Regions from separate parts of the Labrys neptuniae genome, predicted to be linked through region 4. Evidence: riboswitches for the same ligand, from Rfam matches in the RefSeq annotation. Region 4 holds a riboswitch; each other region holds the start of a gene.
The links. A riboswitch is a leader RNA that binds a small molecule or an ion and turns the genes downstream of it on or off. The one in region 4 is predicted to bind cobalamin.
Positions count from the first base shown of each region.

Region 1: it holds a riboswitch for cobalamin, as region 4 does, so the genes downstream of both, ABXS05_RS28040 (CbtB domain-containing protein) here and ABXS05_RS33085 (aromatic ring-hydroxylating oxygenase subunit alpha) in region 4, are expected to answer to the same signal.
Region 2: it holds a riboswitch for cobalamin, as region 4 does, so the genes downstream of both, ABXS05_RS11675 (ABC transporter substrate-binding protein) here and ABXS05_RS33085 (aromatic ring-hydroxylating oxygenase subunit alpha) in region 4, are expected to answer to the same signal.
Region 3: it holds a riboswitch for cobalamin, as region 4 does, so the genes downstream of both, ABXS05_RS20910 (DUF1636 family protein) here and ABXS05_RS33085 (aromatic ring-hydroxylating oxygenase subunit alpha) in region 4, are expected to answer to the same signal.

Region 1 is NZ_JBFNQD010000014.1:67,353-75,143, reverse strand. It holds gene ABXS05_RS28060 (efflux RND transporter permease subunit) at 1-915, opposite strand, end outside; gene ABXS05_RS28055 (efflux RND transporter periplasmic adaptor subunit) at 931-2,097, opposite strand; gene ABXS05_RS28050 (UDP-glucose dehydrogenase family protein) at 2,541-3,857, opposite strand; gene ABXS05_RS28045 (histidine phosphatase family protein) at 3,975-4,529, opposite strand; cobalamin riboswitch at 4,567-4,713, shown strand; gene ABXS05_RS28040 (CbtB domain-containing protein) at 4,744-4,956, shown strand; gene ABXS05_RS28035 (CbtA family protein) at 4,975-5,745, shown strand; gene ABXS05_RS28030 (J domain-containing protein) at 6,216-6,812, shown strand; gene cobS (cobaltochelatase subunit CobS) at 7,095-7,791, shown strand, end outside.
Region 2 is NZ_JBFNQD010000003.1:194,888-202,678, reverse strand. It holds gene ABXS05_RS11690 (acyl-[ACP]--phospholipid O-acyltransferase) at 1-1,374, opposite strand, end outside; gene recQ (DNA helicase RecQ) at 1,549-3,393, opposite strand; gene ABXS05_RS11680 (CobW family GTP-binding protein) at 3,675-4,643, shown strand; cobalamin riboswitch at 4,715-4,944, shown strand; gene ABXS05_RS11675 (ABC transporter substrate-binding protein) at 5,137-6,180, shown strand; gene ABXS05_RS11670 (FecCD family ABC transporter permease) at 6,182-7,204, shown strand; gene ABXS05_RS11665 (ABC transporter ATP-binding protein) at 7,201-7,791, shown strand, end outside.
Region 3 is NZ_JBFNQD010000007.1:236,432-244,222, reverse strand. It holds gene ABXS05_RS20940 (phosphatase PAP2 family protein) at 1-476, opposite strand, end outside; gene cobO (cob(I)yrinic acid a,c-diamide adenosyltransferase) at 492-1,097, opposite strand; gene cobU (bifunctional adenosylcobinamide kinase/adenosylcobinamide-phosphate guanylyltransferase) at 1,110-1,616, opposite strand; gene ABXS05_RS20925 (xanthine dehydrogenase family protein molybdopterin-binding subunit) at 1,693-3,882, opposite strand; gene ABXS05_RS20920 ((2Fe-2S)-binding protein) at 3,887-4,342, opposite strand; gene ABXS05_RS20915 (putative sulfate exporter family transporter) at 4,534-4,899, opposite strand; cobalamin riboswitch at 4,995-5,211, shown strand; gene ABXS05_RS20910 (DUF1636 family protein) at 5,320-5,703, shown strand; gene cobW (cobalamin biosynthesis protein CobW) at 5,700-6,734, shown strand; gene cobN (cobaltochelatase subunit CobN) at 6,734-7,791, shown strand, end outside.
Region 4 is NZ_JBFNQD010000027.1:7,046-14,836, reverse strand. It holds gene metH (methionine synthase) at 1-950, opposite strand, end outside; gene ABXS05_RS33095 (hypothetical protein) at 1,347-1,652, opposite strand; gene ABXS05_RS33090 (FAD-binding oxidoreductase) at 1,654-2,742, opposite strand; gene ABXS05_RS33085 (aromatic ring-hydroxylating oxygenase subunit alpha) at 2,903-4,147, opposite strand; cobalamin riboswitch at 4,265-4,469, opposite strand; gene ABXS05_RS33080 (ribonucleotide-diphosphate reductase subunit beta) at 4,920-6,035, opposite strand; gene ABXS05_RS33075 (ribonucleoside-diphosphate reductase subunit alpha) at 6,254-7,791, opposite strand, start outside.

The DNA.
Region 1 (7,791 bases), on a different contig from region 4:
GGTAGCCAGCGCGTTGGAGCCGGGCCTCTGCAGCACCGCGATGCCAACGGTGGGCTGGCTGTCGAGATAGAGGTTGGAGCTGTACTGCTTGGCGCCGACCTCGACGCGGGCGACGTCCCTCAGCTTGAGCAGGCGGCCATCCGGCGTCGACTTGATGATGACGTTCCGGAATTGCTCGGCATCCTGGAAACGGCCCTGGGTGGTGACCGTGATCTCGCTGGTGGTGTTGTTGGGCGAGGGCTGGGCGCCGAGCGTGCCGCCGGAGACCTGCACGTTCTGCTCGCGCAGGGCCTGGACGACCTCACCGGCCGTCAGATCGAAACTGGCCAGGCGGTTCGGATCGAGCCAGACGCGCAGCGAGGGCTCGCGCAGGCCGAAGGCGAAGGTCGAGCCGACACCGTCGACACGGGCCAGGATGTCGTTGACGTTGAGAATGGCATAGTCGGAGATGCCATAGTCGTTCAGCGAATTATCCGGCGAATAGAGCGTGACGATCAGGAGGAAGTCGGAAGACGACTTGTTGACCGTGATGCCGAGAGCCCGCACTTCGGCCGGCAGGCGCGGCTCCGCCGAGGAGACGCGGTTCTGCACCTGCACCTGGGCGATGTCGAGATCGGTGCCGGTGGCGAAGGTGACGGTGATCTGCAGCGAGCCGTCGTTGGTGGCCTGGGAGGTCTGATAGATCATCCCTTCCACGCCGTTGATCGACTGCTCCAACGGCGCCGCCACCGTCTCGGCGATGGTCTGGGCGTTGGCGCCGGGATAGGTGGCGTTGATCACCACCGTCGGCGGGGCGATCTGCGGGAACTGGGCGATCGGCAGGCCGACATAGGAAACGAGCCCGATCACCACCGTGACGATCGAGACGACGGCGGCAAAGATCGGGCGGTCGACGAAGAAATGGCCGAATTTCATGGGCTGCGCTCCCGATCAGTTCGGGTCGGGAACGAGCGTTTCCGGCACGTCCAGCTTGGTGGGTTGCGGCACGACCTCGCCACCCGGGCGGGCGCGCATCTGGCCGTTGATCAGAACCTGGTCCTCGGGCTTGAGACCCGACTTGATCACGCGGAACGAGCCGAATTTCGGCCCTAGTTCCACCACGCGCGGGTTGGCGATCTTGTCGGCGCCGACCACGATGACGGTGCGCCCCTGTGCCGACTGACTTACCGCAACATCCGGCACGACCAGCGCCTCATAGGGCTCGCCGATGGTGATGCGGATGCGCCCGAACAGGCCAGGGGCCAGGAAGCCGTCGGCATTGGCGACCTTGGCGCGAGCCGTCACGGTCCCGGTCTGGGCGTCGACCTGCGGCGCGAGATAATCGAGCGTTCCCTTATGGGAGAACCCCTTCTCGTCCGACAGGCCGATCTCGACCTTCAGCGTGGGATCCTTACCGCCGGTGTCCAGCTTGCCCCTGGAGGCCCGCTGATAGGCAAGATAGCTCGCCTCGTCGAGGTCGAAGTAGAAATAGATCGGATCGACGGCGACGATCGAAACCAGCGGCGAGGTCGAGTTGGCCACCACCAGATTGCCGCGCGAGACGAGCTGGCGGGTGATCCTGCCCGAGATTGGGGCGGTGATGGTGGCGTAGTTGAGGTCGAGTTTGGCCGTCGCCAGCGCCGCGCTGGCCGAATCGATCGAGGCGGCCGCTTCCTGATAGGCCTGGAGGTTGGCCTGGTAGGTGGCATCGGTAACGTTGCCGGTCTTCTTCAGGGCTTCAGCACGCGCCAGATTGGCCTTGGTCAGGTCGATCCGGGTCTGTGTGATCTTCACCTGGGCGGCCGCCTGGTCGACTGCGGCCTGGAACGGGCGCGGATCGATCGCAAACAGCACGTCGCCCTCCTTGACGAGGGAACCTTCCACGAAGCTCGACTTGTCGAGATAGCCGGTGACGCGTGAGGTGATGTTCACCTGCGGCCAGGCCTGGAAGCGACCGGTGAATTCGACCGATTCGGTGATCTTGCGGGCGACCGGGTTGGCCACCGTGACCGGCATGGCCGGCATTTGCTGGGCGAGCGCAGCACCCGTCCCCTCGAAGGCCGCCAATGCCAGCACGCCGGCGGCCAGCCGACCCATTCTGCGACGCAACCTCGACATGAACATCCTCGCAAGCAACGCGCCTCAGCCAAGCCGCCCGCATGGCTAATGGCCTTGTCGCGGGCACTGGAGCTGGCGTCTGGAAATTTTGCAGGATTTCCCAGCCTGCGCCGCCAGGGCAGGGTCGGAGATCCTGTTCAGCGCTCCACCGGCCGGAATCGCGGTCGAATCGCCGTGTGAGCCTTATAGTATGATAATTCTTAGCGCTTTGATCCAATCAAGATCGGCGCCCTGCAACCATGAGTTGGGACTTGGTGCAAATCCGCAACAGCACCGTCATTTCTCGCGCCCGTGCTTGACACCCGCTTGGCTACATTCCGATCGGTGCGAACCGGCGGTGCCGGCTTCACCTCAGAAACGAGGCGAGGCCCTCTCGCTGGCTTCTGAAGCCAGCAGCGCCGCGCCTGCGCCGGTTTGCGCAAATATGCGGGAATGTCGTCAGCTCAGGGCGCCGTCCCCTCGCGCCCGATGCTCTCATAGCGGAAGCCGTGCCGCTTCATGTCTTCGAGCCGGTAGATGTTGCGCAGGTCCACGATCACCGGCTGCGTGAGCAGGTTCTTGACCCGCTCGAGGTCGAGCGCCCGGAACTCGTCCCATTCGGTGACGATCACCGCGACATCGGCACCATCGAGACAGTCATAGGCACTGGAGCGATAGTCGACATCGCTCAGAACCTTGTGGGCCTCCTCCATCGCCTGGGGATCATAGGCACGAACCTTGGCTCCCTTGTCCTGCAAGGCGAGCACGATCGGGATCGAGGGGCTGTCGCGCATGTCGTCGGTGTTCGGCTTGAAGGCAAGGCCGAGCAGGGCCACCGTCTTGCCGGCGATATTGCCGTCGAGGGCCGCGATGACGCGGCGGGCCATCGCCGCCTTGCGGGCATCGTTGACGCCGACCACCGCTTCCACGATGCGCAGGGGCACGCCATGCTCCTGGCCGGTGCGCAGGAGTGCCAGCGTATCCTTGGGAAAACACGAGCCGCCGAAGCCCGGCCCGGCATGCAGGAATTTGGAGCCGATGCGGTTATCGAGGCCGATGCCGCGCGCCACCTCCTGCACATTGGCGCCGGCCTTCTCGCACAGATCCGCGATCTCGTTGATGAAGGTGACCTTGGTCGCCAGGAAGGCGTTGGCAGCGTATTTGATCAGTTCGGAGGTGCGCCGGGCCGTGAACAGCAGCGGCCCCTGGTTGAGATGGAGCGGGCGATAGACCTCGGCCATCACCTCCTTGGCCCGTTCGTCCTCGGTGCCGACCACGATGCGGTCGGGGCGCTTGAAATCCTCGATCGCCGCCCCTTCGCGTAGGAATTCGGGGTTTGAGACCACGCGGACATCGGCGTCGGGCCGGACCTCGCGGATCAGCCGCTCGACCTCGTCCCCAGTGCCGACCGGCACGGTCGACTTGGTCACCACCACCGTGAAGCCCTCGACCGCCGCGGCGATCTCGCGTACCGCCCCATAGACATAGGACAGGTCCGCATGGCCGTCGCCGCGGCGCGAGGGCGTGCCGACGGCCAGGAACACCACGGCTGCATCGCGCACGGCGGGGGCGAGCTCGGTGGTGAAGGACAGGCGCTTCTCGCGCACATTGCGCGCCACCAGATCCTCCAGGCCCGGCTCGTAGATCGGCATGCGGCCGGCCAGCAGGCCCTCGATCTTGGCCGGATCCTTGTCGACGCAGGTGACGACATGGCCGAAATCGGCGAGGCACGCCCCCGTCACCAGGCCGACATAACCCGTACCGATCATTGCAACGCGCATGACATCAATCCTGTTTGGGCGACTAACCCGTCAGAGGCGTGTCTACAAAAGGCCCGGCGACATGCCAATGACGAAAAAGGAAAAGCAGCACTGCGGGAAGGCCCAGCCGGAGCGCCTCTATGTCTCCAGCCGCAGCGACCAGCCGCGGGCAGAAGGCCTGAGATCGGCGCGCGCCAGCGGAGCGGCCTCGATGCGCCAGAAGGAACGAGGCTCGCTGCCGAGGACATGAATGATCGCCGCGCGCAACACCGAGGCATGAGTAACGGCCAGGGTGAAGCCCTCGAACCGCCCGCCATCGAGCCAGGCGCCGACCCGCGCGATCAGGGCCGCAATGCTCTCTCCGCCATGCGGGCAGGCCTGCGGATCGGTCAGCCACGCCCCAAGCGCTTCGGGCTCGGCGGCGGCCACCGCCTCCAGGCCAAGCCCCGACCAGCGGCCATGGTCGCATTCGCGCAGTGCCTCGTTGATCTCGGGTTCGAAGCCGAGGGCCTGCGCCGTCTGGCGGGCCCTGAGCGCCGGACTGCTCAGGATGCGGGTCGCCTTGGCAAAACGCCACTGCAGGTCCCGGGCCGCCTGTGCCCCCCTTGCGTCGAGCGCCTCGTCGAGCGGAAACCCCGCCGCACGCAGTGTGGGCGTCGCGCCATGGCACAGCAGGGTCAGGCGTGGCGTCATGAAGGCATTTCCCCAAGATAAAGTCGCTTCCGGAATATTGACATATCCGTGACTTGGGCTCTTATGGAAGAGCTTTGCCAAGGGTGGGAAGCCGGTGGAATTCCGGCACGGTCGCGCCACTGTGAACGGCGGCGCTGCGGCGTCAATCCGGAAGTCAGACCTCTTCCAAGGCAGCATGACTCGTAACGGGACGCGTAATCCCAAGGAGCTTTTCATGACCACCGCAACTCTGGCACCCGTCGCCCAGCAGCCGATCGCCATCCCGGTCCGCGAGATCCTGCCCTGGGCGCTCTTTACCGTGCTCCTGGCCGTGCTCGCCATCTATTTCGTCGGCGCCGAACAGGGCGCAACCTCGCTGATTCCCGGCGTCTACATCCACGAATTCGTGCATGACGCTCGCCATCTGCTCGGCTTCCCCTGCCACTAGGGCGCTTGGACACACGACATGGTTAGATCGCTTTTGATCCGGGGGATGCTGATCGGCATCCTGGCCGGACTGTTTGCGTCTGGCTTCGCCTGGGTGTTCGGTGAACCCCAGGTCGACGCAGCCATCGCTTTCGAGGAAAGCCACGCATCCGAGCCGGCGCCCGCTCCGACAGCTGCGCCGGCTCCCGGCGCTGCGCAGACGACCGCAGCCCATGAACACGAGGAAGAGCCGGTCAGCCGGCCGGTCCAGGCCAGCTACGGGCTCGTCACAGGCATGGTCGCCTATGGCGCAGCGCTCGGCGGCATCTTCGCCCTGATCTTTGCCTTCGCGCAGGGCCGGATCGGCAGCCTCAGCCCGCGCGCAACCGCCGGATTGATCGCCGTCATCGGCTTCGCCGCCATCATGGTGGTGCCGCAGATCAAATATCCCGCCAATCCACCGGCCGTCGGCAATCCCGACACGATCGGCCTGCGCACCGCCTTCTATTTCGGCTTGATCCTGCTGTCCCTCGTGACGATGGCGGCGGCGCTGGGCACCGCGAACCGGCTCGCCGCCAGCCTCGGCCGCTGGAACGCCAACCTCGTGGGGGTGGCAGCCTATCTGGTGGTGATGGTGGTGGCCATGGAGATCTTGCCGACGGTCAACGACATCCCGGCTGATTTTTCGGCCACGGTGTTGTGGAAGTTCCGTATCGCCTCACTCGGCATCCATGCCGTGCTTTGGGCAACGCTGGGGATCGCCTTCGGCATTGCAGCACAGAAACTGCTGCAGGCCCCCGCTCGCCACTGAAAAGAGGCCGGTCAACCGCGTCAAACGTCGCATTTTTACAACACTGGCCCGATTTCAGGCCGGTTTTCAAAATTTATTTCATTTCGCACTTGCGAAATGAACCGATGAGGATCACTTTAGGGACGTGGCGGATGCGCCTTTGCGCTCCCCCACTGCCCTCCTTGGGCGTTTCCTCCCTAAGACTTGGGCCGCCATTTGGGCGGCCTCTTTCTTTTTCGGGTCAGCGGACCCCATATTTCAAATTCTGCAGCGGCATTTCGCCTCGATTAACCCCAGGGCAAAGCGTGCTCAGCTATGAATGCTTGGTTGCTTTCGCTTTCTGGCTCCAAGCCATTCCCATGGATTGGCTGAAGCGTTTTTGCGATTTGATGTGCTTCGTTCAAGTTACAAAACGCTCTTGCGTCCAAGCTCGCGCTTGCCCATTTGTGTTCACCCTCGCATAGTGTGTCATTATGGATCTGGACTCGCCCTTGTTTGATCGCATCCGGGTGCGCCCAAGGGCCGAAGAGGTCCAGCCGGCGAGCGTACGGCTATGCGAACATGCCGGTTGTAGGAACGCCGGCGAATTTCGCGCGCCCAAGGGGCGCAACCGCGAAGGCCAGTTCTGGCATTTCTGCCTGGAACATGTGCGCGACTACAACAAGACCTACAATTATTTCGCCGGCCTGCCGGACGACTCGGTGAGCGCCTATCAGCGCGATGCCGCCACCGGCCATCGCCCGACCTGGACGATGGGGGTCAATCCCTGGGCCAAGAAGCGCGGCGAAGGGCCGCAACCCGGCCCCGAGATCCATGACGGCTTCGGTTTCTTCGACGAGGATCACGGCTTCCGCCGCCCGCAAGGGACGCCCGAACCCGAGAGACGGCGGCTGAAATTGCTGGAGCGCAAGGCCCTCGACGCGCTCGATCTGCCGGAAACGGCCAGCGGCCCGGAAATCAAGGCGCGCTACAAGACGCTGGTCAAACGTCTCCATCCCGATGCCAATGGCGGGGACCGATCCAGCGAAGATAAATTGCGCGGGATCATCCAGGCCTATAATACGCTGCGTAGCGCCGGGCTCTGCTGAGCGCCCGCAACACCGGCGAGGCTTCCGGGCTTGGAGCGTGTCCAATCCGGGAAATCTCCGCCAGATCGTCGAGACGACGTCGAGCGTCCCATGCCCCGCCTGGCGAGACAGGGAAATTCGGCCAAGGCGTTTTGTGATTTGAATGACCAGCTTCAAATCGCAAAGACGCGTCGAACCAGGGAGTTGGAGTAAAAGTGCGCTTTTACTCCAGGGCCGGCATCGTCCGGCCCGCTGGAACTGATTGTCGGCTGCGCCGCCCTGGCGCCAGCCAAGGAAGGCATAATGACTGACGCAACGACACCGGCCAATCTGCCGGACATCATGGTTTCGGCCAAAAAGCTGTTTGGTTTCGATACGGATCTCGAAGTACCGGCCTATTCCCAGTCCTCCGACCACGTCCCGGACCTCGATCCCGATTACCTTTTCGACAAGCCGACGACCCTGGCGATCCTGGCGGGCTTCGCCCACAATCGCCGCGTAATGGTCACGGGCTATCACGGCACGGGCAAATCGACGCATATCGAGCAGGTCGCTGCCCGCCTCAACTGGCCCTGCGTGCGCATCAATCTCGACAGCCACGTCTCGCGTATCGACCTTGTCGGCAAGGACGCCATCGTCCTCAAGGACGGCAAGCAGGTCACCGAGTTCCGCGACGGCATGCTGCCCTGGGCCCTGCAGAACAACATCGCTTTGGTGTTCGACGAATATGACGCCGGCCGGCCCGACGTGATGTTCGTGATCCAGCGCGTGCTGGAAATCTCAGGCAAGCTGACCCTGCTCGACCAGAAGCGCGTGATCCGCCCCCACCCGGCCTTCCGCCTGTTCGCCACCACCAACACGGTGGGCCTGGGCGACACTTCCGGCCTCTATCACGGCACCCAGCAGATCAACCAGGGCCAGATGGACCGCTGGTCGATCGTGACCACGCTGAACTATTTGCCGCATGACAAGGAAGTCGACATCGTGCTGGCCAAGGCCA
Region 2 (7,791 bases), on a different contig from region 4:
CGCGATGATGCGATGGGGCGTCGGCGTCTCCAGGTTCTCGATGCCCTTGACCTCGAGGCGATAGAGCAGCCGGTAAAGCAGCAGGATGAAGTCGCGGAACCGGCTCATGGGTAGGACATAGAGCAGGATGACGCCGGCGATGATGTCGAGGACGGCGATGCCGAGCAGGGCAGTCGGTGTGGTGAGGCCGAATTTACCCTGCAGCAGGGAGAGACCGCCGGCGCCGACCGTCATGAACAGGGCCGTGATGACATTGCCGCCGGCGATGACGCGGGCGCGTTCGTCCTTGGGGGCCCAGTGCTGGACGGCCGCATAGATCGGCACGATGAACAGGCCCGCTGCCAGCGCCACCAGCACGAGCGCAAGGGTCATGTGCACGCCGGAGCCGGTGGCGAGATAGCTCAGGAAATGGAGGGGGGTGGCCGAGCGCTCGGTACCGAAGGCGATCCAGGCCACGTCGAGGCAGAACAGCCCCATCAGGATGCAGCCGATCGGCGAGAGCAGCACGATGATGCGGCCCGTGGCCAGGCGTGCGGCCAGGATCGAACCGATGGCGATGCCGATCGAGAAGGCGGTGGTGAACCAGGTATTGAGCGTGCCGTCACCGCCGATGACACTGTGGGCGAGGGAAGGGGTCAGCGACAGGATGACGATGCCGCTCATCCAGAACCAGGCCACCGCCAGCGAGCCGATCAGGAGCTTGCGGTCGGAGGCCACCAGTTGCACGAGCTGGTAGCTCGATCGGATGATGTTCCAGTCGATCTTGAGGTCGGGGGCCGCTTCGCCCGTGGGCGGGATCAGGCGGGCAAACCACCAGCAGGCCACGGCCACCGCCACCATGATGGCGGCCACGATCCAGCTGGGCAGGTGGGGAGCGACGAAGCCGGCCCCGATGATGCCGATCAGGATCGATAGGAAGGTGCCTGCCTCGATCAGGCCGTTACCGGCCGGCAGTTCCTCCGGCGCCAGATGGTCCGGCAGGATGCCGTATTTCACCGGCGTGAACAGCGTGCCCATGATGCCGAGCGTGAGCATGCTGACCAGCAGGATCGGCATGGAGTGCAGGGCAAAGCCGACCGCAGCGATGGCGACGATGGCGATCTCGGCGAGCTTGATCTGCCGGGCGACCCGGGCCTTGTCGTAACGGTCGGCCAATTGCCCCGCCAGACCCGACAGCAGCAGGCCGGGCAGCACGATCAAGGCACCGGCGATCGAGACCATGCTGTCGCCGCCTTCCATCGCGGCCGTTTCGGCAATGCCGTAGACTGCAAGGATGGTCAGGGCCTGCTTGATGAAATTGTCGTTGAAGGCGCTGAAGAACTGGCTCCAGAACAGGGGCCAGAAGCGGCGGGCGGACATCAGCGATGCGAGCATCGGTGTGGTTCCTGGATGGGCGCGTACCGGGCGCGGGAGAATCGCATTTTAAGTTAGCGTTCGTTCACTAACTTAAAATGTATGGTAAACGGCGTCAAGGAGGGGAGGGCTGGCTCATGTCCGGCCTGTGCGCCGCCGCACAGTGGCGTGAACCAGCGGTACCGAGCCGTCATCCTAGCCCTCGCGCCTGACGACTTCCAGGAAGACTTCGCCATAGCGCTCCAGCTTTGCCTGGCCTACGCCAGGCAGGGCCAGAAATTCCGGCAGGCTGCCGGGGCGCTCGCTCGCCATGGCGCGCAAGGTGGTGTCGGCGAAGATCATGTAGGGCGGCACGCCCTGCTCGCGGGCGAGGCGGCTGCGCTCCGCCCGAAGGGCAGCAAACAAGGCGCCGTCGCGTTCCGACATCTCGATCTCGCCGCGCCGGGCGCGTTTGGTCTCGGTGCTCTTGCGGGGGCGGTCGCGACGGAAGACGATCTGCCGCTCGCCCTTGAACACGGCTCGCGCCTCCTCGGCCAGGATCAGGGCGCCATGGGCCTCGTGGTTGACATTGACGAGGCCGGCCGCGGTGAGCTGGCGCAGCACCGACTGCCAGGTGCGCGCCTCGATGTCCTTGCCCGCCCCGAAGACGGGCTGGTTGTCATGGCCGAAGCGCTGGACCTTCTCCGTGACCTTGCCGGTGAGCACGTCGATAATATGGGCGGCACCGAACATCTGGCCGGTGCGGTAGATCGCGGCCATCGCCTTGACGGCGGCATCGGTGCCGTCCCAGCTCTCGACCGGCGAAAGGCAGGTATCGCAATTGCCGCAGCGGCCGGGATGGGTCTCGCCGAAATGGGCGAGGATTGCCTTGCGCCGGCACTCGGCGGTTTCGCAGATGCCGAGCAAAGCGTTGAGCTTGCCGAGTTCGACCCGCTTCACCGTCTCCGGCGCATTGCCCTCCTGGATCATGCGGCGGCGCTGCACCACATCGGCCATGCCGTAGCTCATCCAGGCATCCGAGGGCAGGCCATCGCGGCCGGCGCGGCCCGTCTCCTGGTAATAGGCTTCCACCGAAGCGGGGATATCGAGATGGGCGACATAGCGCACGTCAGGCTTGTCGATGCCCATGCCGAAGGCGACCGTGGCGACCAGGCAGAGGCCTTCCTCCTCCAGGAAGGCGTCCTGGTTGGCGCTGCGAACAGCTGCTTCCAGGCCGGCATGATAGGGCAGAGCGCGGATACCCTGCTCGTTCAGCCATTGCGCCGTCTCCTCGACCTTGGCGCGCGACAGGCAGTAGACGATACCGCTATTGCCTTTGTGCCCGGCCAGGAAGGCGAGCAATTGCCGGCGGGCATTGTCGCGCTCGACGATGGCGTAGCTGATGTTGGGCCGGTCGAAGCTGGTGGCGAAGACCTCGGCCTGGTTGAGGCCGAGCCGCTCGATGATGTCGGCACGGGTAACCGGATCGGCCGTGGCGGTGAGGGCGATGCGCGGCACGCCGGGGAAGGACGCGGCGAGGCCGCCTAGCTCGCGATATTCGGGCCGGAAGTCGTGGCCCCACTGGCTGACGCAATGGGCCTCGTCGATGGCGAAGAGCGCGATGTCGGCATCGGCGATCAGGGCCTGGAAACCTTGCGTCGCCACGCGCTCGGGCGCGACATAGAGGAGGTCGAGCTTGCCGTCCATCAGGGAACGGCGGACCTTATAGGCCTCCTCGCGCGACAGGGAGGAGTTGAGCGCCGCCGCCCGCACGCCGGCCTGCTTGAGTGCCTCGACCTGGTCGCGCATCAGCGCGATCAGTGGCGAGACCACGATGCCGACGCCGCGCCGGCACAGAGCCGGGATCTGGTAGCACAGCGACTTGCCGGCTCCCGTCGGGAACAGCACCACCGCATCGCCCCCTCCGGTGACATGGCGCACCACCGCCTCCTGCTGGCCGCGAAAGGCGGCGTAGCCGAACACGCTATTGAGGATGGCGAGAGGATCTCGCGGAGAGGAGAGGGTCATGCCGGCAGGATGCACCTTGGTGCCTGATTCCATTGCAGGGTGAAGCGTGAGGCTTATCCGACAAGGGCCGTGATTCGAAAATTTCCCGCATGGATTTCCTCTGCTGGCAGACAAATCCGGTGGAATGATCACGGTCGAGAATGCCAGCAAGCCTCTGCCCACCTGCGTGGCGATTGCTGGGGTGACGATGGTGAGAGCTCACTTGCGATTGTGATAGTTATGTTATAACGTTTCATATAAATCAAAATTCAATGAGGCCTCTCGGCAGCGACATGCTGCGGGGCATCCGCAACGGATCAAGGAATTCCGACATCATGCAGCCCGCGCCGCAGACACCCGTCACCGTCCTCACCGGCTATCTCGGGGCAGGCAAGACCACGCTTCTCAACCGTATCCTGACCGAGAGCCACGGCAGGAAATATGCGGTCATCGTCAATGAGTTCGGCGAAGTCGGCATCGACAATGACCTTGTCGTGGATACCGACGAGGAAATCTTCGAGATGAACAATGGCTGTATCTGCTGCACGGTGCGCGGCGACCTCATTCGCATCATCGAGGGCCTGATGCGTCGGCGCGACCGCTTCGATGCCATCCTGATCGAGACGACCGGGCTGGCCGATCCCGCACCGGTTGCCCAGACGTTCTTCGTCGATGACGATGTGCGCGCCAAGACCCAGCTCGACTCCATCGTCACCGTGGTCGACGCCCGGCATTTGCTCGGCGAGATCGAGACGGCGCATGAGGCGCAGGAGCAGCTTGCCTTCGCCGACACGATCCTCCTCAACAAGATCGATCTGGTCACGGCAGAGGAACTCGATCGGGTGTTGAAGCGGATCCGTCGCATCAATCCCACCGCCACTCTCCACGAGACCCGGCGTTGCGACATCGCGCTCGACAAGGTGCTCGGCCGCGGCGCGTTCGACCTCGACCGTATCCTCGAAGCCGAGCCTGATTTCCTCGAGGGTTTCCATGACCACGACCATGACGATCATGTCGGCAGCTTCGCTCTCGTGTCCCAGGAGCCGCTCGATCCCGGCAAATTCATGCCCTGGCTCAACATGATCGTGCAACAGTTCGGCACGGACATGCTGCGCCTGAAGGGCATCGTCGCCTTCGATGGCGATCCGCAGCGCTTCGTCGTGCAGGGCGTGCACATGCTGCTCGAAGGCGATCATCAGCGTGCCTGGAAGCCCGAGGAGGAGCGCCGAAGCCGCCTGGTCTTCATCGGGCGCAACCTGCCGAAGGACGTGATCGAACAGGGCTTCCTGGCTTGTCGGGCCTGACGCGGGAAGGCAGGGCACGGCATCAGGGGCCGTTCGCTTTGCATATTCGCTTGACCGCGGTCGTGACGCCCCGATAACTGTGCGGTGACGGTTCCCGTCGGGTGCGAGCCCGTCGGGAGTAATAGGGAACACGGTTCGGCTTTCTAAATGCCCATGCCGTGGCTGCCCCCGCAACTGTAGGCGGATTGCCAAGTATCCCCGTGGCGCGAAAGGCGCCATGCCACTGTGGGTCTCCCATGGGAAGGCAGATGCAAGGCCTTTATCCGCGAGCCAGGAAACCTGCCGTCATATCGATCAATCCCATGTCACGGGCGGGGATGCCCGGAACAGGAGACAATGTGACGTTTCTTCCCGACGTTTCGGGCGCTTGCCCGCCTGTTCCCTCCGCTTCGCACGCTCACGTCCTTTGCCACAGCCTGGCCTGAGGAAACCTCACGGTATTCGGCTGGTGCTGAAGACCGCTGCTTCCCTTATCGCGAAACGAGAGAACGTCATGATCCTTTCAACGAGCAAGGCCCGCTGGTCCAGCTTCGCCGTCATGCTTGCGGCCAGCTTCGGCTTGGCGCTGGGTATCGATCCGGCGGCTGCGCAGGCAACGAAATATCCCCTCAAGCTCACCAATTGCGGCCGCACCGTCACCTTCGAGCATGCGCCGCAGCGCACCGTTTCCGTCGGCCAGAGCAGCACGGAGGTTCTCTATCTCCTCGGCCTGGCCGACAAGGTCGTCGGCACGGCGGTGTGGTTCGGCCCTGTATTGCCCGGCTATGAAGCGGCCAATGCCAAAATTCCGCGTCTGGCCGACAATGATCCGAGCTTCGAAAGCGTGATCGCCAGGAAGCCGGATCTTGTGACGGCGCAGTTCCAATGGCATGTCGGGCCCAGCGGTATTGTCGGCAAGCCCGAGCAGTTCGAGGAACTTGGCATCCCGACCTATGTTTCGCCCGCCGATTGCGTCGGCAAGGACAATTCCAGCGGCGGCGACGGCACGCGCGGCACCCTCTTCACCATGGATCTGGTCTATCGGGAGATCACCGAGCTTGCCGAGATCTTCGACGTGCAGGAGCGCGGGGCGAAAGTCGTCGCCGAGCTGAAAGCGCGTGAGGAAGCCGCCCGCCTCAAGATCGCGGCCGGCGATGGCAAGGTCTCCGCCGCCTTCTGGTTCTCGAGCGCCAAGGTCGACGTCGATCCCTATATGGCCGGCAAGAACAGCGTGCCGGGCTATATCATGTCCGCGTTGGGTGTGCGGAACGTCGTGGAGAGCGAGGAGGAGTGGCCGAGCGTCGGCTGGGAGACCATCGCCAAGGCCGATCCGACCATCATCGTCGCCGGCCGGATGGATCGTCGCCGCTATCCGGCCGACGACATCGCCGTGAAGCTCAACTTTCTCAAGACCGATCCGGTGGCAAGCCTGATGCCGGCGGTCAAGCAGGGCCATGTCGTGGAGATGGACGTGCAGGCGATGCAGCCGAGCGTGCGCGTCGTCGAGGGCATCGAGATGCTCGCCGATGCCATCCAGCGTTTCGGCCTGAAGCGCTGAGATGAATCGCCCCGTCACACGATTGCTGGCGATCGGGATGCTGGCGCTGGCGGTGCTCGTGCTGGCCCTCTGGCTGGGCGCCGCCATTGGCGAGACGGCCATTCCGATGGACGTCGTCGCCAAGACGGCTGCCAACCGCCTGTGGGGCGCCGGCTATGGTCTGGATCGCATCGATGAAGGCATCGTGTGGAACTACCGGCTGAGCCGCGCGGTCGTCGCGGCCTGCTGCGGCGCGGCCCTGGCGTTGTCGGGCGTCGTGCTGCAGTCGCTGCTGCGCAACGTCCTGGCCGACCCCTATGTCCTCGGCATCTCAGCTGGGGCATCGACGGGAGCGGTCGGGGTCGTCATCCTCGGCCTCGGGGCAGGGGTCCTGAGCCTGCCCGCCGGCGCCTTTCTCGGTGCGCTGACGGCCTTCGGCTTCGTCGCCTTGCTGGCGATGCGCTCGGGCCGCGGCACCGGCGCGGTGATCCTGGCCGGGGTCGCCGGATCCCAGCTCTTCAATGCCCTGACCTCCTTCATCGTTACCAAGGCGGCCAATGCCGAACAGGCGCGCGGCATCATGTTCTGGTTGCTGGGCAATCTCTCGGGTGTACGCTGGCCCGACGTCTGGCTGGCGCTGCCGGTCACGGCCGTAGGGCTGCTGGTCTGCCTGTGGCATGCCCGCGCGCTCGATGCCTTCACCTTCGGCACGGAATCGGCGGCGTCCCTCGGCATCTCCGTCCGGCGCGCCTATGTCGTGCTCGTCGGTGTTGCGGCGATGATGACGGCCGTGATGGTCAGTATCGTCGGATCGATCGGCTTCGTCGGGCTGGTGATCCCCCATGCGGCGCGGATGGTTGTGGGCGTGCGCCATGGGCGCCTGCTGCCGGCCAGCGCCTTGATCGGCGCCGTCTTCATGATCATCGCCGACATTCTGTCCCGCATCATCATCCCCGGCCAGGTTCTGCCGATCGGCGTGATCACGGCTCTGGTCGGTGCGCCGGCTTTCGCTCTCATCCTCAGCCAAAGAAAGGCGACGGCATGAGCCTGTCGGCCCACGATCTGTCCTGGTCGGCTGGTGGGGTCTCGATCCTGCACGGAGTATCGCTGGAGGTCCGTCCGGGCGAGTTGCTCGGCATCATCGGCCCGAACGGTTCGGGCAAGACCAGCCTGATGTCCCTGCTGGCCGGCATTCGCCGTCCGCAGGGGGGGCAGGTGCTTCTCTCGGGCCAGCCGCTCCATGGCCTCGCTCGCCGCGAAGTCGCACGCCGCATCGCCCTGGTCGAACAGCAGGCCGAGACGGCCGAGCGCATTACCGCCCGCCAGGCCGTGGAGCTTGGGCGAACACCGCATCTGGGGGCCTTCACGCCCTGGTCGAACCAGGACGATGCCATCGTCGACCTCGCGCTCGAGGAGGTGGCGATGACCGCCCTTGCCGGTCGCCTGTGGCACACGCTCTCCGGTGGGGAACGCCAGCGCCTCCACATCGCTCGTGCCCTGGCGCAGCAGCCGGAGATCCTGCTTCTCGACGAACCCACCAATCATCTCGATATCGGCCACCAGATCGGCCTTTTGCATCTGGTGCACCGTCAGAACCTCACCGTGGTGGCGGCCCTGCATGACCTCAACCAC
Region 3 (7,791 bases), on a different contig from region 4:
CGGGCCAGCATGATGCCGAGCGTGAAATAGACGGTCGCCGACATGAAGGAATGGCCGCTGGGAAAGCTCGACGTGTAGACCCTGGAGCCGTGCGCCACCAGGTCGGGCCTCGGCCGGTCGAAGCCATATTTCAGGAGCGAGCTCATCAGGATGCCGCTGCCGATGGCGAGGATGACGAAGACGGCGCTGCGCGGCGATCCTGATAAAGCGAGAAAACCTGCCACGGCCAGCGTTGTCAGGGTCAGCACGCCGACGCCGCCGAGACCAGTGAAGTCTCGCATCATCTCCTCGAGCCAGCCCGGCCCGAGCGGATCGGTGAGATCGGCGGGATCGCGCATCATCAGGAGGATGGCGCGATCGAAGGCTTCCGTGCCGCCTCGCATGACCAGGCCGGCCAGCACGGCGAAGATCAGAGCGGCGCCGGCGACGCACAGGATGGCGACCAGCGCCGAGCGCTCGGGATGTTGCTGGATCATGAGGATTGCTGGGCCTTAGAACTCGATGCCTTGCTGGGCCTTCACGTCGGCGGCGAAATGATGCTTCACCAGCGTCATCTCGGTCACCAGGTCGGCCGCCTCGATCATCTCGGGCTTGGCGTTGCGGCCGGTGACGACGACATGCAGGTCCGGTCGGCGCGCCTTCAAGGTCTCCACCACCTCGGCGAGGTCGAGATAGTCGTAGCGCAGGGCGATGTTGATCTCGTCGAGCACGAGGAGGCGGATGCCGGGATCCGCCAGCATCGCCTTGGCTGCGTCCCAGGCCCGGCCGGCGGCGGCGACGTCGCGCTCGCGGTCCTGGGTCTCCCAGGTGAAGCCCTCGCCCATGCTCTTCCAGGTCACCAGGTCGTCGAAGCGCTCCAGCGCCGTGCGCTCGCCGGTCGACCAGGCGCCCTTGATGAACTGCACCACGCCGATGCGCCAACCATGGCCGAGCGCGCGCATGATCAGCCCGAAGGCCGCGGTGGACTTGCCCTTGCCGGGACCGGTGTTGACGATCAGCAGGCCCTTTTCGGTGATGGTCTTGGAAGCGACCTCGGCGTCCTGCACGGCCTTGCGCTTTTCCATCTTCGCCTTGTGGCGTGCGGCATCGTCGGTCATTTCAGCATCCACTCACTTCACCACCAGAGGCAGGCCTGCCATCATGAAGATCACCCGGTCGGCGAGGGCGGCGATCCGTTGATTGAGCCGGCCCTGCTCGTCGCGAAAGGCCCGGCCGAGAGCGTTGTCCGGCACGATGGACAGGCCGACCTCGTTGCTAACCATCACCACCGGGCCGGAGACCGCCGCCAGGGCTTCCTGCAGCCGGAGAAAGGCGGATTTGAGGTCATGTCCGCCCAGCATGAGATTGCTGAGCCAGAGCGTCAGGCAGTCGACCAGCACCGGACCCCGTGTAGCGGCAAGCGCTTCCGGCAGGGCGAGCGGCGCATCGACCGTATGCCAATTGGCGTCGCGCCGGGCCTGGTGCTCGCCGATGCGCTCGCGCATCTCGTCGTCGAAGGCTTGCGCGGTGGCGATATAGGTCCAGGGCGCGGGATGGGTCGAAATCAGGCTCTCCGCATGCCGGCTCTTGCCGGAACGCGCACCGCCGAGCACGAGGGTGAGTCGAGAAGGAGACATGCCACCTTCCTGCCGGGTCTTGGGCAGGAAGGCAAGGGGAGCGATTTCACCCTTCCCTGGAGGGGAGGGTGAAGACTCACACCGGTCCCCATTTCAGGTCGGTGTTCTTGACCGGCAGGCTGCGGATGCGCTTGCCGGTGGCGGCGAAGATCGCATTGCACACCGCCGGTGCGATCGGCGGCGTACCGGGCTCGCCGATGCCGCCCCATTTCTTGCCGCCGCTGAGCACCAGATGGGTCTCGATCGGAGGCGTATCGGCGAGGCGGGCGACCTGGTAGTCGTCGAAATTGCCCTGCACCACCGCGCCCTTCTCGATGGTGATCTCCCCAAACAGGGCGGCCGACAGGCCATAGACGACCGCGCTCTCGATCTGCATCTCCACGGTGAGCGGATTGACGACATGGCCGCAATCGACGGCCGCCACCACGCGCTGGACCTTCACTTCACCCTGGGGACTGACGGCGAGTTCCACCACCTCGCCGACGATGGTGCCGAAGGATTCGTGGATGGCGATGCCGCGTCCCTGGCCCTTGGGCAGCGGCTTGCCCCAGTCGCTCTTCTCAGCCAGCGTATCGAGCACGGCGAGAAAGTCAGGCTTGCCTTCGAGCAGCTGGCGCCTGAAGCGGTAGGGATCCTGGCCGGCTGCCACCGCCATTTCGTCGATGAAGCTCTCCAGGGCGAAGGCATTCTGTGACGAGCCGACCGAACGCCAGAACATCACCGGCACATGGGTGTTCTTGAGGATGCAGTCGATCTGGGCCGCGCCGGAGCGGTAGGGCATGTTGGCGAGGCCCTCGACGGCGGAGGGCTCGACGCCGTTCTCCACCTTGCCCCAGCCGAGCGAGCGCTGGATGGAGCCGACGGCCGTGCGGACATGGATGGCCGCCGGCAGGCCGTCCTCGCCAAGGGCGGCCTGGAAGCGGATGGCCGCCTGGGGGCGATAGCGGTCGTGGCGCATGTCCTCCTCGCGCGTCCACACCAGCTTGACCGGCTTGCCCACCGCTTTCGACACGGTCACGGCCTGCACGAGCTCGTCGTTGACGGCGCGCCGGCCGAAGCCGCCGCCGAGGAAGCAATTGTGGATCTCGACCTGGGAGGGGGCCACGCCGGCTGCCTTGGCGGCAAGCTGGAGCGCCATGTCGGGGTTCTGCGTGCCCATCCAGACCTCGACCTTGCCGTCATGGACATGGGCGGTGCAGTTGAGCGGTTCCATCGGCGCGTGGGCGAGATGCGGGGCCTGGTAGAGAGCGTCGACCCGTTTGCCGCGGGCGAGGGCGGTGTCGACGTCGCCTTCCTTGTGCGCCGTGACGGCAGGGCCGTCGAGCGCGGCGACATAGTCGGCGTCGAAGCGCTTGCTGTCCGTTTCGGCAGCCGGACCCTCCTCCCAGATCACCGGCAAGGCGAGCGCCGCTTCCTTGGCGCGCCAGAACCGGTCGGCCACCACGGCGAGGCCGCCTTCGATCGGCACCACGGCCAGGATGCCGCGGCGGCCCTTGACGGCGCTTTCGTCATGGGATTTCACGCGGCCGCCGAAGACGGGACAGGTCACCACGGCGGCATAGACCATGTCGGGCAGGCGGATGTCGATGCCGAATTTTGCCGTTCCCGTCAGCTTGGGGGGCGTATCCAGGCGTGCCAGCGGCTTGCCGATCAGCGTGAACTGTTCCGGCGTCTTGATTGCCGGCTCCTTGGCGAGCGTGACCTTGGCGGCTTCGCCGGCAAGCTCGCCGAAGCGCAGGCTGCGATTGCTGGCCCGGTGTAGCACCTTGCCGGCATCGACGCTGCAGCTTTCGGCCGGCACCTGCCAGCGCGCGGCAGCTGCCTGCACCAGCCTCTCGCGGGCATTGGCGCCGGCCGCCTGCAGGAATTCGCGCGAGCGGCGCACGGCGCCGGAACCGCCGGTGCCCATGCGCTTGTAGACGGTGTTCTCGCGCAGGTTCCGGCTGGCCGAGGCGTATTCGGGCCTCACCCTGGCCCAATCGCAGCCGAGCTCCTCGGCGACGATCATCGGCAGGGCCGTGAAGATGCCTTCGCCCATTTCCGATTGCGCCACGCGGATGATCACGGTGTCGTCGGGTTCGATCAGGATCCAGGCGTTGATCTCGCTGTCAGTGGCCGTGCCGGTCCACGGCTCGTCGGCAATGGTCAGAGCGTGGGCGGCATCGGGGATGAACCCGCCGATCATCAGGCCGCCGGCGGCCGAGAGGCCGATGGCGAGAAAGCTGCGCCGGCTCAGCGCGGCGGAGGTGCGGTCGATCGCGTTCATGGCCTCACCCCTTCATCAGTTCGGCGGCGCGGTGGATGGCGGCGCGGATGCGCGGATAGGTGCCGCAGCGACAGATATTGGTGATGCCGTTGTCGATATCCGCGTCGGTGGGCGCTGGCGTGTCCTTCAGGAAGGCGACGGCGGCCATGATCTGGCCCGACTGGCAATAGCCGCATTGCGGCACGTCCTCGGCCAGCCAGGCCTGCTGCACCGGATGCTTGCCGTCCGCCGACAGGCCCTCGATCGTGGTGATGGTGGCGCCGTCGACGTCACCGATCTGGGTCTGGCAGGAACGGATGGCGGCGCCGTTCACATGGACGGTGCAGGCGCCGCATTGGGCGATGCCGCAGCCGAACTTGGTGCCGGTGAGGCCGAGTTCATCGCGCAGGACCCAGAGCAAAGGGGTCTCGGGCTCGATGTCGAGCTGGTGGGTGGTCGAATTGACGGTGATGGCAACCATGGGCAGGCCTTCCAGCGGCTGATGCCGGGCAGAAGAACCGGGCCCATCGGCGTCGGCCTTCTGGTGGGCGATTGCGGGAAGGCCAAATTGTGGCGGCAATCATGGCGCCGGGGTGACGGGTAACGCAGACGTGAGAGTTTGTGCAGTCTGGAAACGATCGAGAAACGTCGCCGCCCGTTCGGAAGGCCTGACTATTGCTTGAACCAGATCCGGCTGTAGCCGAGCGCGTCGCCGGCGATGGCGACAAGGACGCCGACCGAGACGAGGATAAGGCCGATCATGAAGGTGCGCACGATGCGGCGATAGACTGCTCCCTCCAGTGAAGTGGGCGAGAGCATGCCCGCCAGCGCCCAGACCTGGAAGACGATGCCGCCCCCGATGAGAAAGACGGCTGCCAGGTCTTCCGGGATCCAGGTTCCCGGCTGCGAGGCCCAGTTGTTGAGGAAGCCGAGCGAGAAGGCGAGCACGACGCCGATAGCCGTCACCGAACCGCCGCGGAAGATGACGTCGATCTTTTGCGGCTCGGGCGGCGGTGCCGGCGGCTTCTCTTCGGGCATGGCAATCTCGTTGGTGCGGCGACGTTGCTGCCCTTTATGCCGGATTTTGCGCCTCCTTTGGAAGCGGGAACATTGACAAGCCTGTCCGCGCACCCCTTATGTCAGCCACGATCGGTCTCTCGTTAAGAGAGAAGAGGGAATGCGGTGCGGATAAGAGGAGGCCGGTCGACGGCTGCCTTGGATGCCAAAGCCGCGGCTGCCCCCGCAACTGTAAGCGGCGAGCGTCCCGCCTTGAGGCCACTGGGTGACCGGGAAGGCGGCGGGAGGCGATGAGCTGCGAGCCAGGAGACCTGCCGGTCGCACTGCTGTCACCGGTCCGGGCGGGGCGCCTCGGAGGCCGGTTCCGTCTACCCGGACGATCGCCGGCCCTGCCGTCGGTCCCGCGCCCTCCATCCGCTTCGGCGGCGATGAACAGGGCCGATGCCAGAAACACCTCTTCCAGTCCGGCTGCTCGTCTGCGTGACCTGCAGGCGCGAGGGCGATGACCCCGAGGCGCCGCGCCAGGGCGCCCGGTTGCGCGATGCGCTCGCCGGCATGCTGCCGGATGACGTCGAGCTGCAACCTGTCGAGTGCCTGGGCAACTGCAAGCGCTCCTGCACGGTGGCGCTGTCGGCGCCCGGTACCTGGACCTATGTCTTCGGCGACCTCACCGCCGAGAGCGGCCCCGACATTCTCACCGGCATCGGGCTGCTGGCCCATTCCAGCGACGGCCTGATGCCCTGGCGCGGCCGTCCCGAAGTCTTCAAGCGCAGCATGATCGCGCGCATCCCACCCCTATCAACTCTCAAGGACGCCGCCGAATGAACGCGCATACCAAGGTTCCCTGCACCATCGTCACCGGCTTTCTCGGGGCCGGCAAGACGACGCTGATCCGCAACCTGCTCGCCACCGCCAATGGCCGCAGGCTGGCGCTGATCGTCAATGAATTCGGCGATGTCGGCGTCGATGGCGACATCCTGAAGTCCTGCGGCATCGAGAGCTGCCCGGAAGACGCCATAGTCGAACTCGCCAATGGCTGCATCTGCTGCACGGTGGCCGACGATTTCGTGCCGGCTTTGGAGACGCTGCTGGCGCGTCCGAACGCACCCGAGCACATCGTGATCGAGACCTCCGGCCTCGCTCTGCCCAAGCCGCTGGTCAAGGCCTTCAACTGGCCGGCGATCCGCTCGCGCGTCACCGTCGACGGCGTCATCGCCGTGGTCGACGGTGCCGCGGTTGCAGCCGGCCGCTTCGCCGATGATCCGGAGGAATTGAAGCGCCAGGCCGAGGGCGATGCCTCCCTCGACCACGACAATCCGCTCGAGGAGGTCTATGAGGACCAGCTCCTCTGTGCCGACCTCGTCGTGCTCAACAAGGCTGATCTCCTCTCAGCCGGCGAGGCCGACAGCGTGGAGAAGGACATCGAGAAGACCGTGCCGCGCGCCGTCAAGGTGGTGCGCACCTCCGAGGGCCGCATTGATGCCGCCGTGCTGCTCGGGCTCGGGGCAGCGGCCGAGAACGATCTGGAGGCGCGTCCCTCCCACCACGATCACGAAGCCGAGCACGACCACGACGATTTCGACACCTTCATCGTCGACCTGCCGGCCATCCTCGATGCCGATGCCCTGGTGGGCAAGCTGAAGGCGGCGGCCGAGGAACATGATATCCTGCGCATCAAGGGTTTCGTTGCCGTCGACGGCAAGCCGATGCGCATGCTGGTCCAAGGCGTCGGCGCCCGCTTCTCTCAGCATTTCGACCGCGCCTGGGCGCCGGAGGAAACCCGTTCGAGCCGCCTCGTCATCATCGGCGAGAAGGGCATCGACCAGGCCGGCATCCGCAAGACGCTGGAGGGATGATGCATCTGCTGCCGGCCGATACGCGTTCGCTCGATGCCAGCGAGGCCGCCATCGATCTGGGTCAGGCACCCGGCGCTATCGTGTTTGCCTCGCTGACCGACAGCGACCTCGCCCTGGCAGCCGCTTCCGGCCTCGACGATTTGCGCCTGGCGCCGCTGCAGAAGCTGCGCCATCCGATGTCCGTCGACCTCTACATCGATCAGACGGCCCGCCATGCCAAGGCGATCGTGGTGCGCCTGCTCGGCGGCCTCGACTATTGGCGCTATGGCGTGGAGGAACTGGCGGCGGCGGCGCGAACCCATGGCATCGCGCTCGCCCTCATTCCCGGTGACGACAGGCCCGACGGGCGCCTGTCTCAGCTCTCCACCGTGCCGCAGGAAGCCTTGGACCGGCTCGCGCAGTACTGGCGCGAAGGTGGCCCCCGGAATGCCCAGGCCTCGCTGCTCTATGCCGCCAGGCTGGGCGGTCTCGATTTCGGCGAGCCGGAAGCGCCGGTGGCCGTGCCGAAATACGGGGTGTTCCTCGGAGCGCGGACATCTTGTCCGCCTTTGACGGGGTGCATTGGTGAGAAAGATGCGGACAGGATGTCCGCGCTCCAAGTCGTCATCCTCTTCTACCGCTCCATCCTGCTCTCCGCTGACACTGCCCCCATCGAAGCCCTGGTGCGGGCGCTTGATGCCGAAGGCTTGGCCGCTACCGCCCTCTATGTCGGTTCGCTCAAGGATGGCGAAACGGCGGAATGGGTGCGCCGGCAGCTTAGGGAACTCAAGCCGGCGGTGATCCTCAACGCCACCGCCTTTTCGGCCCTGGACGACGATGGCGCCTCGCCGCTCGACGTAGCCGGTTGTCCGGTCCTACAGGTGATCACCTCTTCCTCGGCGCAGGAGGCCTGGGAGGCCTCGACCCGCGGGATGTCGGCCAGCGACCTTGCCATGCATGTCGCACTGCCAGAGCTCGACGGCCGCCTTTCGGCCGGCGTGATCTCCTTCAAGGCCGAACGCGAGGAGGGCGCCTTCACCCGCCTCGCCCATGCCCCCCATGACGAGCGCATCGCCGC
Region 4 (7,791 bases):
TCGCGGGCAAAGCCCTCGATCTGCGCCGCCATCGCCTCGGGGCTTTCATCATACTGGCCGAATTCGTTGGGCAGACCGGCATTGGGATAGGCGCAGACGAAGGTATCGGCGACGGTGGAGATCTCGTCGAGATGCGCCCGCATCGCATTGGCGCCGAGCGCGCAGTTGAGGCCGATGGTGAAGGGGCGGGCATGCCGCACCGAATGCCAGAACGCCGTCGGCGTCTGCCCGCTGAGGGTGCGGCCGGAGAGATCCGTGATGGTACCCGAGATCATCACGGGCAGGCGCACGTCCTTTTCGCCGAACACTGCCTCGCAGGCAAAGATCGCCGCCTTGGCGTTGAGCGTGTCGAAAATGGTTTCGATCAGGATGATGTCGGCGCCGCCGTCGATGAGGCCGCGGATCTGCTCGGCATAGGCGATGCGGAGATCGTCGAAGCTGACGGCGCGATAGCCGGGATTGTTGACGTCGGGCGAGATCGAGGCGGTGCGGTTGGTCGGGCCGAGCGCTCCGGCAACGAAGCGCCGGCGCCCGTCCTGCTGCTGCGCCTTGATAGCGGCACGGCGGGCAAGGCGCGCACCGTCGCGGTTGAGGTCGTAGACCGCTTCCTGCATGCCGTAATCGGCCTGGGCGATCGAGGTGGAGGAGAAGGTGTTCGTCTCCAATATGTCGGCCCCGGCCATGGCATAGGCGTAGTGGATCGCTTCGATCGCCGCAGGCTGGGTGAGGGTGAGGAGGTCGTTGTTGCCCTTGAGGTGGCAGTCACAGCCGACGAAGCGCTCGCCCCGGAAATGGTCCTCCTCGAAGCCGAGCCCCTGGATCTGCGTGCCCATGGCGCCATCGAGGATCAGGATGCGCTCCCGCGCGGCGGCGGTAAGGGCGGCAAGGATCTCCGCGCCCCGATCGGTCTGGGCAGGCGCGGCGAACAGGGCTTCGACCGGAGCGCTCATAACGAGCTCCTATAACGGAATTACGATATCAAGATATCCTTATATGATAGCGCCGAGAAAGGCGAGGTCAAGGTGAACTGTCCTGGAAGCGCCGGTTTTCTGTCTGGGATTGCGGGATGGATAGGAAGGTCAGACAGGAGTCCACGGCTCCGGTGCAGACAATGCAGGTGTCGTACCCGGTTAGAAAGACGGGCCTGTCATCCCCGGCGAGCGAAGCGAGGGAAGGGGATCCAGGGGCTGTGAGCGACATGCCTCGGCCCTGGATTCCCTTCCCACCGCCTGCGGCGGCGCCGGGAATGACAGCACCTCTTCTATCTAGCATAAAGCAAGCGCTATGCTGTCCGGTATCATGCGGGAAACGCCTCGGCTGGGACCGCGGACGTCTCGTCCGCTTCTTCAGGCATCCGCCCGCAAACGTCGCCGGCCCCGTCGCCGGCCGGCATGATCGCGCACCTCGTCGAGCAGGCTGCTCAGATGCGGCAGCAGCGGATTGTCCGATGTCGAGGCCTCGAGCAGCAGGACTTTCAAATCGGCGGCTTCCCTGGCCAGGTCCGCGCCGTCTTCACGGCTGAGGATCCAGGCCAGCAGGAGGGTACGGGCCCGCTCCTCGGGCATGACGGGGCCATCATCCCGAGTGGCCCGCAGGATGGAGTGCACGATGGCGGCGTCGACATCGACGGTGTTCTGCGCGGCGATCGTCATCTCAGGCCTCGATCTCGACGCGGCCGAGCGGCCTGGTGCAGCAAGCCAGCACCAGGCCGGCGGCGATTTCCTCCTCGCGAATGCCGCCCTGATGGGTCATCGCGGTCTCCCCCGACAGGCATTGCACCTTGCAGGTGCCGCACAGGCCCATGGTGCAGCCGGTCGGAATGTTGAGGCCGGCGCCACGGGCGAGTTGGAGAATGGTGTCGCGGCTGGAGGCCGGCACCTCGATGCCGGATTTGGTGAAGGCCACGCTGGCTTCGCCGGCAAGGGCCTCGTCCGCACCGACTTCCTCCATTGGCGTTTCGGCCGGCTGGAAGCTCTCTTCATGATAGCGGCGCATGTCGTAGCCATTGGCTTCGAGCATGTCCTTGACCGCTGCCATGAAGGGCGCGGGGCCGCAGCAGAACACTTCGCGCTCGCGGAAATCCGGTGCGATCAGGCGTAGGGCCGGGGCGTTGAGCCGACCCTGGAAGCCGGTCCAGGCTTCATGGGCCTCGGTCTCTTCCACGATCCAGGCGAGGCGGAGGCGCTGCATGCGTCCGGCCATGCGTTCCAGTTCCTGGCGGAAGATGATCTCGCCGGGCCGGCGTGCGCAGTTGACGAAAGCGATATCGGTGGCGGCGCCGTGGTCTTCGGCAAAACGGGTCATCGACATCATCGGCGTGATGCCCGAGCCGGCCGAGATGAAGAGGTATTTTTCGGCCGGATGACGAGAGAAGCTGAACTCGCCGAGCGGGCCGTAGGCCTTCAACCGCGTGCCGGGTTTGAGGTTGTCCAGCATCCAGCGCGTGCCGATGCTGGTGGCCTGCGCCTTGGCGGTGACGCTGATCGAAAGCGGGCGGGAAGGGCTCGACGACAGCGTATAGGTGCGCAGCACCGGCCCGGCCTCGGCCGGGATCTCCAGCGTGATGAACTGGCCGGGCTCGTAGCGGAACCACCCCTGTTCGGCGGCGCGGAAGGTGAAGGTCGCGACATCGCGGCCCTCATGGATGATCGAAACGCATTCGAGTGCCTGGCTCTGATCGTTCCAGGGCGGCGTTTCGTCGATATGCCTGAATTTCGCCAGGGCTGCGGAGGACGTCGGCATGGTGTCTACCCCTGTATATATCGGTTTTGCTAACACCCTCCCCTGGAGCGGGAGGGGCGACGCGAAGCGTCGGGGTGGGGTGTTTTCGTCGGCTGCTGTGTTTCTCACCCCACCCCGGACTTCGTCCGACCCTCCCCCTCCAGGGGAGGGTGAAAAGGCCTCAGGCCACGCTGCGCAGGCGGACGCCGTCATTACCCAGCGCCGCTTCCATGGCGTTGCGATACCATTCGACGAACTGCATCACGCCGCCCTCGTGTTCGGGGGCGTAGGGGCCGGGTGTGTAGACGGGCGAGGAGACGCCGAGCTGGTTTTCCTCGACGATCTGGCGGTCCTGGTCGTTGGTCATCTGCCAGACATGGGTGAGTTCATCGAGATTATAGTCGACCCCTTCGACCGCATCCTTGTGCACCAGCCATTTGGTGGTGACCTGGGTTTCCCTCGGCCCGATCGGAAGCACGCGGAAGCTCACGGCATGGTCGCCCAGCACGTGGTTCCAGGTGGTGGGATAGTGGAAGAGCAGGAGGGCGCCGATATTGCCTTCCTCGATCGTTGGGCTGAGGGGGCGCTGCACGGCCGGCTTGCCGGACATCGTGTAGCTGACGGCATTGCGCAACAGCGGCATGCGCGCCATGCGGAACTGGCCGTCACCGGAAATGCTGAAAGTGCTGGGCAGGCCGGCTTCCTCGCAGCGCCGCCAATGCTGGCCGATGAGCGGATCCTTGTCGGCGCCCTGCACGCCCGTTACGGTCGGGGCCTCGGGGAAGGTGCGGCAGAGTTCGGGATGGTTGCCCGCGCAATGATAGCATTCGCGGTTGTTCTCCCAGACCAGCTTCCAATTGCCCTTTTCGACGATGGTGCTTTCGAAGGCGACCTTGGCGTTCTTCAGGCCATGCGGTGCCAGATAGGGCATGGCGCCGGCCCGGAAGGTCTCGAAATCCGGCGCCTCCTTGGCGAGGCAGATCCAGATGTAGCCGGCCACGCTCTCGCAATGGACCGGCTTGAGCCCGTATTGCGTCGCGTCGAAGCCCGGCCCCATGTCGCGGGCGAACAGCAGGCGGCCGTCGAGTTCGTAGGTCCATTGATGATAGGGGCAGACCAGCTTGGCGACACTGCCGCTTGCCGCTGCGCACAGGCGCGATCCGCGGTGCCGGCAGGAATTGTGAAAGGCGCGGATGGCGCCGTCGCCGGAGCGCAGCACGATCACCGGATAATCGCCGACCTGGAGGGTGAAATAGCTGCCCGGCTTGCCGAGCTCGCAGTCATGGCCCGCGAACAGCCATTCGCGATACCAGATGTTCTCCATATCCAGCCGGAAGAATTCCGGGTCGGTGTAGAATTTGCCCTCGAGTGTCGTGCCCGGCTGATGGGTCCGGAGACGGCCCAGCATGTCCTGATGCGCTGTCATGTCAAAATCCCGCGTGACAACCAATGCGTTGACTTGACGGCGGGAGGGGAAAGCGGCCCGGCGGTCTGCGCCGGTGAAAAGGCACAGCCGAACCTCCTTCCGGAACGCCCACCGCGTCCGTCGGTTTTCATCGGGGCTGGTTTCCGGGCTCAGGAGCGGCCTTCCGGCCCGATCGCGACGCCTTCCCAGGTCTTCCCGACCCAGTGGCACCTGCCGCGATCTTCTCCTCTACCGTTGCGGGGGCAGCGCCGGATTTGGACCGGCTTCCCAATTCTCCGGGCCGCCTTGGGAGCGGACCGGCACCTCGAATGAGGATTAGAATACATCGAGTCGGCGCGCCGACTAGAGACGATGCGACGGATGATGGTGTGTTCAGGACATTGTTGTCGAGGGCTTGGAGAGGCAGGTCGGGAAGGGGACACCGAATGTCCATCATCCCCCGCGCGGCGGGGAACGACAAAGCAACCAATCACGCTCTTTTCGAGGTATTTGCGCGGTGCTTAAGCGCGAATGAAATTATTCTCGGTAGCGCTGCCCCTCACCTTACCTCTCCCCGTAAGAACGGGGCGAGGAGACTCCGGCGTCGAGTTTAATGCCGAAAACCCGTCATCTCGCCCACCGGCAGAGCGAGATGAGAGTTTTGAAGACTATTCGCTACGCGTGCGCCCCCTCGCCCCGTTCTTACGGGGAGAGGTAAGGTGAGGGGCAGCGCGCGCCCGACGACAAGGGAATGCAATTCCTGCCCAATGGCCTGCTCCTTGAATGCCCGCCATCAATCCCAGCTCAGCGCACCGCCGTTCTGATATTCGATGACGCGCGTCTCGAAGAAGTTCTTCTCCTTCTTCAGGTCCATCGCCTCGCTCATCCAGGGGAAGGGGTTCTCGACATCAGGAAATACCGGCATGAGGCCGAGCTGGGCGCAGCGCCTGTTGGCGATGAAACGCATATATTGTTCGCACGACACCGCGTTGAGGCCGAGAAAGCCGCGCGGCATGGTATCCCGGCCATAGGCGGCTTCCAGCTCGGCGGCCTCGCGGATCATCCGCTGCAGATCGGCCTGGAAGGTCAGCGTCCACAGATGCGGGTTCTCATGTCTGATCTGGTTGATCACGTCGATGCCGAAATTGAGATGGATGCTCTCGTCGCGCAGGATGTATTGATACTGCTCGGCGATCCCCACCATCTTGTTGCGCCGGCCGAGCGAGAGGATCTGGGCAAAGCCGGTATAGAACCACATGCCCTCGAAGATGACGTAGAAGGCGACGAGGTCGCGCAGGAAGGCCTGGTCGGCATCCGGCGTGCCGGTCTTGAAATCGGGATCGTCGAGATGCTGGGTGTGCTTGAGCGCCCAGGCGGCCTTGTCGGTGATCGAGGGGACCTCGCGATACATGTTGAAGAGTTCGCCCTCGTCGAGCCCCAGGCTCTCGACGATGTATTGGAAGGTATGGGTGTGCACCGCCTCCTCGAAAGCCTGGCGCAGCAGATATTGCCGGCATTCGGGATTGGTGAGGTGGCGGTAGATCGCCAGCACGATGTTGTTGGCGACCAGGCTCTCGGAGGCGGCGAAGAAACCGAGATTGCGCTTGAGCATGCGCCGCTCGTCCTCGGTCAGGCCGTCACGCGACTTCCACAGCGCGATGTCGGCCTGCATCGAGACCTCGGTCGGCATCCAGTGATTGTTGCAGCCGGCGAGATATTTCTCCCACGCCCATTTGTATTTGAGCGGCAGCAGCTGGTTCACGTCGGCACGGGCATTGATCATGCGCTTCTCGTCGACCGTGACGCGGCCGCCCTTGCGGTCGATGGCGCCAAGGCCGGTTGCATCTGCCGCGCCCTGCGGCAGGGGAAGCTGGCTTGCGGGCGAGGTGGGTTCGGACCAGTCGAGCATCGTCATCGTTTTCTTCTCATCGGAGACATTGTCCGGAAGTAACTGAAGCGGCACCTTTGTCATGCCCGGGCTTGACCCGGGCATCCAGGAACCGCACTTCGTCGTCCGGAGGAGGGAACTGGATTGCCGGGTCAAGCCCGGCAATGACAAAGGTCGAGCCAATTCGAGGCACTTATTGGCGGACGAACTCTTGGAGCGCATTCCACCCTGTTCTCGGCTCACTGGCACGCCTCGCAATCGGGATCGTGGATGGAGCAGGCCTTGCCCCAGGCTTCCGATGCAGCCAGGTCCGGCTGAGCCTCGATCAGGATCGGCGCGGCCGCCTGCGGCACCGTGGCGGAGACGGCGTTGAGCTTGCCGTCGGTGCCCTTCAGCGTCGATTTCTCGACATGGGTGGCCGAGCGCGAGCGCAGGTAATAGGTCGTCTTCAGGCCACGCTTCCAGGCCAGGCGGTAGAGCGTGTCGAGCTTCTTGCCGGAGGGATTGGCAATGTAGAGGTTGAGCGACTGGGCTTGGTCGATCCATTTCTGCCGCCGCGCCGCGGCTTCGATCAGCCAGGCCGTGTCGATCTCGAAAGCGGTGGCATAGAGAGCCTTCAGATCCTCGGGGATGCGATCGATCTGTCCGAGCGAGCCATCGAAATATTTGAGATCGGAAATCATGACCTCGTCCCACAGGCCGCGCGTCTTGAGATCGCGGACCAGGGCCGAGGTCACCACCGTGAAATCCCCCGACATGTTCGATTTGACGAAGAGGTTCTGATAGGCCGGCTCGATCGATTGCGAGACGCCGCAGATGTTGGAGATCGTCGCCGTCGGCGCGATCGCCATGGTGTTGGAATTGCGCATGCCGACCGTCTTCACGCGCTGGCGCAACGCGTCCCAGGCCAGGGTGGAGCTCACGTCGAAGCTTGCGCCCTGGCGCGTTTCGGCCAGCAGGCCCACCGAGTCGATCGGCAGGATGCCCTGCGACCACAGCGAGCCCTCGAAGCTGGGATAGCGACCGCGCTCGGCCGCCAGATCCGTCGAGGCCGAGATGGCGTGGAAGGATACGGCTTCCATGCTCTCGTCGGCGAACCGCACGGCGGCTTCGGAGGCGTAGGGCAGGCGCAGGGTCTGCAGCGCATCCTGGAAGCCCATGATGCCCAAGCCGACGGGCCGGTGCCTGAGGTTGGAGCGCCGTGCCTCGGGAATGGTGTAGAAATTGATGTCGATGACGTTGTCGAGCATGCGCATCGCCGTCGTCACCGTCGCCCTGAGCTTGTCGAACATCAGGCCCCTGGCATCGACATGGGCAGCGAGGTTGACCGAGCCGAGATTGCACACGGCAACCTCGTCATGGGAGGTGTTCAGCGTGATCTCGGTGCACAGGTTCGAGGAGTGCACCACCCCGACGTGACGCTGGGGCGAGCGGATATTGCAGGGATCCTTGAAGGTGATCCAGGGATGCCCGGTCTCGAACAGCATGGTCAGCATCTTGCGCCATAGATCCTGGGCACGGACCTGCCTGGAGACCTTCAGCTCGCCGCGCGCGGCGCGTGCCTCATGCGCCTCATAGGCGGCCTTGAAGGCGGGGCCGTAGAGATCGTGCAGATCCGGCGTTTCGTCCGGTGAGAACAGGGTCCAGGGGCCATCCTGCTCCACACGTTCCATGAACAGATCCGGCACCCAGTTGGCGGTGTTCATGTCGTGGGTGCGGCGGCGGTCGTCACCCGTGTTCTTGCGCAGATCGAGGAACTCCTCGATGTCGACATGCC